Regions from separate parts of the Paenibacillus sp. FW101-FHT12H11 genome, predicted to be linked through region 2. Evidence: riboswitches for the same ligand, from Rfam matches in the RefSeq annotation. Region 2 holds a riboswitch; the other holds the start of a gene.
What was found. A riboswitch is a leader RNA that binds a small molecule or an ion and turns the genes downstream of it on or off. The one in region 2 is predicted to bind S-adenosylmethionine.

Region 1 (3,393 bases), on a different contig from region 2:
TCATCAAAACGAATGCTATTTATAACGATAAAATAATGCGAATCATAAAATTCAATCTTAGGACGCTGTTCCTCTTCGCTCAAGCAGTCCTCCACGGCCAAATCATGTAGATGGAATAAAGGCTGAAGAAGTTCTAAATCCTCGATCCCTGCATCAATCCAATAAAAGCCTTGTTCTGGAGGTGTTAGTGCGACAGACACGTCTTCGACCAATGTGAAAATGCCATTCTGAACCCACCGTGTTTTCATCTGATCCACCCCTTTGCATGGAATCAGCCGGTTACGTTCATCATGTGCGCGAGACTACGAATGATGGAATAACCGACTGCATTCCTACACTATAAAATTTACACAACTTGCAGGTGCTACTCCTCGGTTCCCCGTCCAAACGTATGCCCCCCTTTTGCGTCCGTGTCGAATAATACTTGTCTAGTATAACCCTTCATATATCCCGTTTCAAGCCAAAAAGTTTGGTGCAAACAAGTAAGAATTCGCTTTAGATACTCTATGGATTCAGGGCTTGTTCGGTGTCAAAAAAAACCGCCATGAATTACATGGCGGCTTTCAAAATCTTGCCTTTCATTTCTTGATAAATGTCAATCAGTTCAGGATTGCCTCGGAGCAGCAGATCTTCTTCACTCTCTGCGCCGTAGACTCGACATAATAAGGCAGCGGCATCCTCAGCTTGTTGCCTGGTTGGCTTCGATGTTTCAATTAAAGCGAAATATCGATTTAATGAAGCGAAAGCAGAGAAGTTATCCGAAGATGGTGCGGACATAATGGACCCCCTTTAATAGTTAGATCATGTAATCAGTTTGATATTTATTTAACCCTGTTTCGCGTTATTTAAACACCAAATCACGATACATTTCGTATCAATATTACCACAGATGGACAGCCTGTTGCAATTTCTTTGTTTTACAGGTTGTCGGGATCGGTTAATGTCTTGACTTTACATTATTTTATAGTATGATGATTTTAATCGCATACGTTTCATTTTCTTATCAAGAGTAGGTGGAGGGACTAGCCCTATGACACCCGGCAACCGACAAACCTTTGCAAGCAAAGGGATGCACGGTGCTAATTCTTGCGGAACCGCTTGTAGAAAGCGAATCTGGGAGATAAGAGAAGGACATTGACAGTGACATTCCATGGCCTTTCTCTGATTCCAGAGAAGGCCATTTTTGCATTTTCATACACCCAAAATAAACCATTGAAGAGGAGTGAACAGGATGCCGATCAAGATTCCTGACAACCTGCCTGCCAAAGAAATTTTAAACCAAGAGAACATCTTCACCATGGACGAATCTGTCGCGTATCACCAGGATATACGTCCACTTCGCATTGCTTTGTTAAACTTGATGCCTACCAAAGAAACGACCGAGACGCAATTGCTGCGCTTGATCGGGAATACGCCGCTGCAGGTGGAATTCGTTCTTCTGCATCCGAAAACTCATACTTCCAAGAATACCTCCGTTGAACATCTGGAGATGTTCTATAAAACTTTTGACGATATTAAAGAAGAAAAGCTGGACGGCATGATTATTACAGGCGCTCCAGTCGAACAGATGGAGTTTGAAGATGTGAATTACTGGGAGGAGTTGACGCAAATCCTGAATTGGAGCAAAGAAAACGTCACTTCTACCTTGCATATTTGCTGGGCAGCACAAGCGGGTTTGTATCATCACTTCGGGGTTCGTAAATTTGCGCTGGACAACAAAATATTCGGTGTATTCCCGCACACGGTAGAGGTGCCGAATACGAAGCTGCTTCGCGGTTTTGATGAAATTTTCCACGTGCCGCAATCGCGCCACACGGACGTTCGTCGTGATGACATTGAGCGATGTCCGGATCTGGAGATTTTATCCGAATCAGAGGAATCCGGTGTCTATATCGCGGCAACACGTGATGGCAAGCATATCTTCGTAACGGGCCATTCCGAGTATGATGCGAATTCATTGAAATGGGAATACGATCGGGATGTGAGCAAGGGACTTCCTATTGATATCCCCAAAAATTATTACCCCAACAATGATCCTAGCCGACAGCCTTATAACACTTGGAGAGCTCATGCGAACCTGCTGTTTTCCAATTGGTTGAACTATTATGTGTACCAAGAAACGCCTTTTGAGCTTACCGCTAATATCAACGAAAGCCTGGCAAGTGCGCAACTGTAATTCGAACCCAAATCATGAGGAGGAACTCCCTTTGTTGAAAATCGAAAGTCGTCTCGCCCAAATTGGCTCCATCGAAGAACCTGTAACCGGAGCTGTCAGCTTCCCTGTTTATCAAGCTACTGCTTTCCGTCACCCGAAGCTCGGTCAAAGCACTGGTTTTGACTACGCGCGTACCAAAAGCCCAACTCGTAAAGTGCTTGAGGATGCGATCGCGCAATTGGAATCCGGAGATGCGGGTTTCGCATGTTCATCCGGCATGGCAGCCTTGCAAACGGTTTTTGCCTACTTTAGCCAAGGCGATCATTTGATCGTTTCCTTGGATTTATATGGCGGTACGTACCGTCTGCTCGAGAAAATCATGTCTCGCTTCGGTGTAACGGCTACGTACGTAGATACCAACGATTTGGACGGCTTGGAATCTGCCTACCGTTCGAATACCAAAGGGCTGATCATTGAGACGCCGACGAATCCACTCATGATGATTACAGATATCGAGCTTGTATGTACATGGGCCCGTAAGAAGGGTATTGTGTCCATTGTCGATAACACGCTTTTAACTCCTTATTTACAGCGCCCATTAGAGCTGGGGGCAGACATTGTCGTTCATAGCGCGACCAAATATTTGGGTGGACACAACGACGTGCTTGCCGGTTTGATTGTGACAAAGGGCAAGGAGCTTTCGGAGCAGATGGCCTTCCTTCACAATTCGATTGGAGCCGTGCTTGGGCCTCAAGACAGCTGGCTTTTGATGCGAGGTATGAAGACGCTAGCGCTTCGTATGGAGCGTCATGAACAAAATGCAACAGCCATCGCAAACTTCCTGCTGGAGCACCCGCTCATCAGTGATGTTTACTACCCGGCACTGGAGTCTCATCCAGGCCATGCTATTCAAAACAAACAATCGAGCGGAAATACAGGGATTTTCTCCTTTAAAGTGAAAGACGCCAGACTGGTTGAGCCGATTTTGCGTCACATTCAGCTTATCGCCTTCGCAGAGAGCTTGGGCGGCGTCGAATCGCTGATGACATATCCGGCTGTACAAACACATGCGGATATTCCTCTTGAAATTCGCCAGCAAATCGGCGTGGATGATCGCCTTCTGCGCTTCTCTGTCGGCATCGAGCATCAGGATGATCTTATCGCTGATTTAGCGAATGCGCTTAGCCAAGCACAAGCAGAATTAGAAGGAGAATCCCTGTAATGAGCCATTCACCGAA
Region 2 (3,393 bases):
AACACGCTGATGATCACGCACCCGATAATCAAGCTGTGAAAGTGTGCGGTCGTGATTTGCGTGCTGAAAACCGTTCCGAGCAAGCTCGAAGATAATATGGTTCCCATAAACCGAGAAGTCATGAACATACCCGAGGCAATGCCGGTCTCTGCCGTTGTAACGTAAGAATACAGGGCTGTCTGCAGCCCGAGATTCTGAAACCCGTTGCTGATGCCAAGTACGGATAAGCAGATAAAAATCCAAACCGCTGTGGAACTGTCGTGAATTGTTAGCAGCAGGGAGGTTCCAGCCACAACGAAGAGCGTACCGACGAGCAGCGGAGTTCGCGAACCGGAACGGTCAATCCACCTTCCCACAAGGGGGGTGACGAGGATGCCGAAGCCTGAAATGGACAGCATGATGAATCCCACTTCTTGCCCATTGTAATGCCGTACCTGCTGCAAATACGAAGGGATCCCAAACATAATCGAGTAAAACACAATATTGACTAGAATGAATTGCAAATAAACGAAACAAACGTCGACATTCCGTTTTAGGAACAGGACATCAATAAACGGCTGCTTTCGCTTGGCTTCATACCAGTAAAAACCCGCGCTGAGCACCAGACTAAGCAGGAGCAGCAGCCAGTTGACACCGGATTTGAACGATAGGAAAAAGAACAGCCAGCTAAAAATCAGCGCAGTAAAAAAGACGATGCCTGTTATGTCCAAAGAACCTGCACCTGCCTTCTTACTTGGTGTATCCTTAGGCATCATTCGCAGAGCGAGTACGAATGACACGACGATAAAAGGAAAATTAATAAGAAAAATAGACGGCCAGTCGCTATATTGGATCAAAAATCCTCCGAGCGATGGACCTAGAGCCGCCGAGGTGGAGGAGAACACGGACATGACACTTAGCGCTCTCGCCTGATTCGTCGTGATAACCGAGCGGATGATGCCCATGCCATTGGGGAATAGGGCGGAACTGCCGATCGCTTGAATGACACGAAACGTCATCAGCCAGCCAAAGCTCGTTGAAAGCGGCGCCAGCATGGAGGAAACGGTGATGAGGGCGAGTCCGAGCATGAAGATTTTTTTGCGGCCGAATAGATCGCCGACCTTCCCCATGACGGGCTGTGCGACGGCACTAGCCACATAGTAAGTTGCAATGAGCCAAGAAATCGAGGCATACGTGACATGAAACTCCTCCTGCAGCCTGGAAAAAGCGACGGAAATCATGGTCGTGTTCAAAGGGTTAAGCAGTGTCCCCAAAGCTACAGCTGTTATGAGCCATAGATGGCCGGTTTTGTTTGATTTGGCGGTATTTGACAAGAAGATGAACTCCTTTCAATGGTGCTGCAATCTAACATAAGTAATTTTTAATTGCCAATTTATGTTTAAAAGGAGATATACGCTTGCGCATGATTGTATAAGTAGGCCCGATCCAAGATATATTTTTGATCCTTGTGCAGTTGTGAAACTGGTTCAGTTTGTTCAATTAGATCCTGTAAGGCAGACTCCATCAACTCTTTTCTCACGGGTCCCCATGACCCTTGTTTTAATTGTGTATAGTTCATACTTTCGGTCAAAGTCAGCCCTTTTATCCGCTGGAATAGAGCAACCCACGTAGTCAAATCGCACTTCAGGCTTCCAGAAGGGATTGCAAATTCCTTGAAGCCAACAGCTCCCGCATCTGTGGAAATAGCAAGAAGCCCATAGATATGTTCGACTTCGTTTCCAAGCTGCAGCTTATTAATAAGCTCATGGTCATATCGAAAACATTCGATGCGGGTAATCTTGACTGTTGCTTGCAGCAGAGCGATTTGAAGAGGGGGGTGATCCTGGCAAGTCTGGGCGGTTTCAATCGTACTAATTCTCTCATTCATTGTGATTGACATCTTGTCACATCCTTAAACAAGTGTAATAGCTCGAAAAAGCAAAAATGACCTTCTCCGGAAACAGAGAAAGGTCATAGGAATTCAAAGTCATCGCCTCGCTCTTATCTCCCAGATTCGCTAGCCTAACACAGCGTCTCCGCAAGAATTAGCACCGTGCATTCCTTTGTTAACAAAGGTTTGTCGGTTGCCGGGTATCATCGGGCTAGTCCCTCCACCTACTCTTGATAAGAAAAATCAACCTATTCGATTACGTTCAATATTACTACAAAGCACTCTGTTGTCAAGGATAAAATTCGAGTCAAATATTTACAAAATTAATAAATGAAATAGTTAATTAATTTAATACAAGCTAACTATCATGAGGATAGATGACATCCAATTTTAGTGAAAGAAGGAGCGATCTTTATGAAACTAGTCGTAATGGGAGATTTGCATTATCACGAAATTGACGAAACAGTTCCAGGTTGGTTGGAAGCACGGAATGAATTCTATGAAACTCTGCTGGGACGATTTTTAGAATTGGAAGGTGAGGCTCATATTTCCCTGGGGGATTTGACGAATTACGGGCATTCCTCGGAGCTTCGTGAAGTGTACGCGTTGCTGCGTGAAAGTGATAGAACGTTCTACCATGCTTTGGGCAACCATGATCTGTATGCTCAAACAAGAAGGGAAGTTCTCGAAATAACGGGACAGCCTCGCTATCACGCTGTAGAAAACGAGAAAGCCATCCTTGTATTCCTGGATACAGCTAAAGAAATGGATTTTGAGGATTGGGGTGGCTGGGTCGATGAAGAACAATTGGCATGGTTTGAAGAGGTCATAACGGCATCGGGGACGAAACCAGTCTTAGTTTTTGCTCATCATCCGGTACATAACACGACAACCAATTCCGATAAAGATAAAGGTTCCATTCACCCAAACATCGATATGTGGAAGATCTTAAGCAAGAAAGAAGGCGTAGGGATCTATTTTAACGGGCATACGCACATTGATTCTATTGTTAAGCAAAATAATTGGACGTTTGTTCAACTATCTGCTTGTCTTGATCAGCATGGTCTGCGAATTGTGGACGTTGAGCAGGATGAAATTCGTATCTCGGCTATTGATTTTACGGATGCAGCTCTGACAGGGAATGTTGAGATGTTATACAACAATATGAAACATTTTAGACATAATGCCAGCGCACGTGGGACAGATTCAGAACGGGCGTGCATCGTCTCTTTGCGAATAGAAGCGGAACAACGATAGTTTCTGATCAGAGGAGGTCTTGATGGATGAAAAAGCTTAAGCAGGATGAAGGCGGAATGTTTTTTGAAAGATTAAGCACACACCGAATGGTGGCTTCCATCAAGGAGCCAAAACAAATCGAAATTGCCTTATCTCTTAAACACCAATTAAGCGGCGTATTTCTCTTAACCGGTCATATCGGCGTCATTAAAGGTTATGTAGATTTGTTCAATAAGCACCAGCTGCCAGTCTTTCTGCATTTGGAGAAAATAGGCGGCTTAAGTACC

Region 1: it holds a riboswitch for S-adenosylmethionine, as region 2 does, so the genes downstream of both, metA (homoserine O-acetyltransferase MetA) here and AC3WTJ_RS04985 (hypothetical protein) in region 2, are expected to answer to the same signal.

What each region holds. Positions count from the first base shown of each region.
Region 1 is NZ_JBYTCO010000009.1:110,540-113,932, reverse strand. Features, by position in the region: gene corA (magnesium/cobalt transporter CorA) at 1-248, opposite strand, end outside; gene AC3WTJ_RS26570 (hypothetical protein) at 550-777, opposite strand; SAM riboswitch class I at 998-1,127, shown strand; gene metA (homoserine O-acetyltransferase MetA) at 1,232-2,176, shown strand; gene AC3WTJ_RS26560 (aminotransferase class I/II-fold pyridoxal phosphate-dependent enzyme) at 2,211-3,377, shown strand; gene AC3WTJ_RS26555 (trans-sulfuration enzyme family protein) at 3,377-3,393, shown strand, end outside.
Region 2 is NZ_JBYTCO010000001.1:1,192,353-1,195,745, forward strand. Features, by position in the region: gene AC3WTJ_RS04980 (MFS transporter) at 1-1,313, opposite strand, end outside; gene AC3WTJ_RS04985 (hypothetical protein) at 1,379-1,879, opposite strand; SAM riboswitch class I at 1,978-2,110, opposite strand; gene AC3WTJ_RS04990 (metallophosphoesterase family protein) at 2,285-3,127, shown strand; gene AC3WTJ_RS04995 (glycerol-3-phosphate responsive antiterminator) at 3,154-3,393, shown strand, end outside.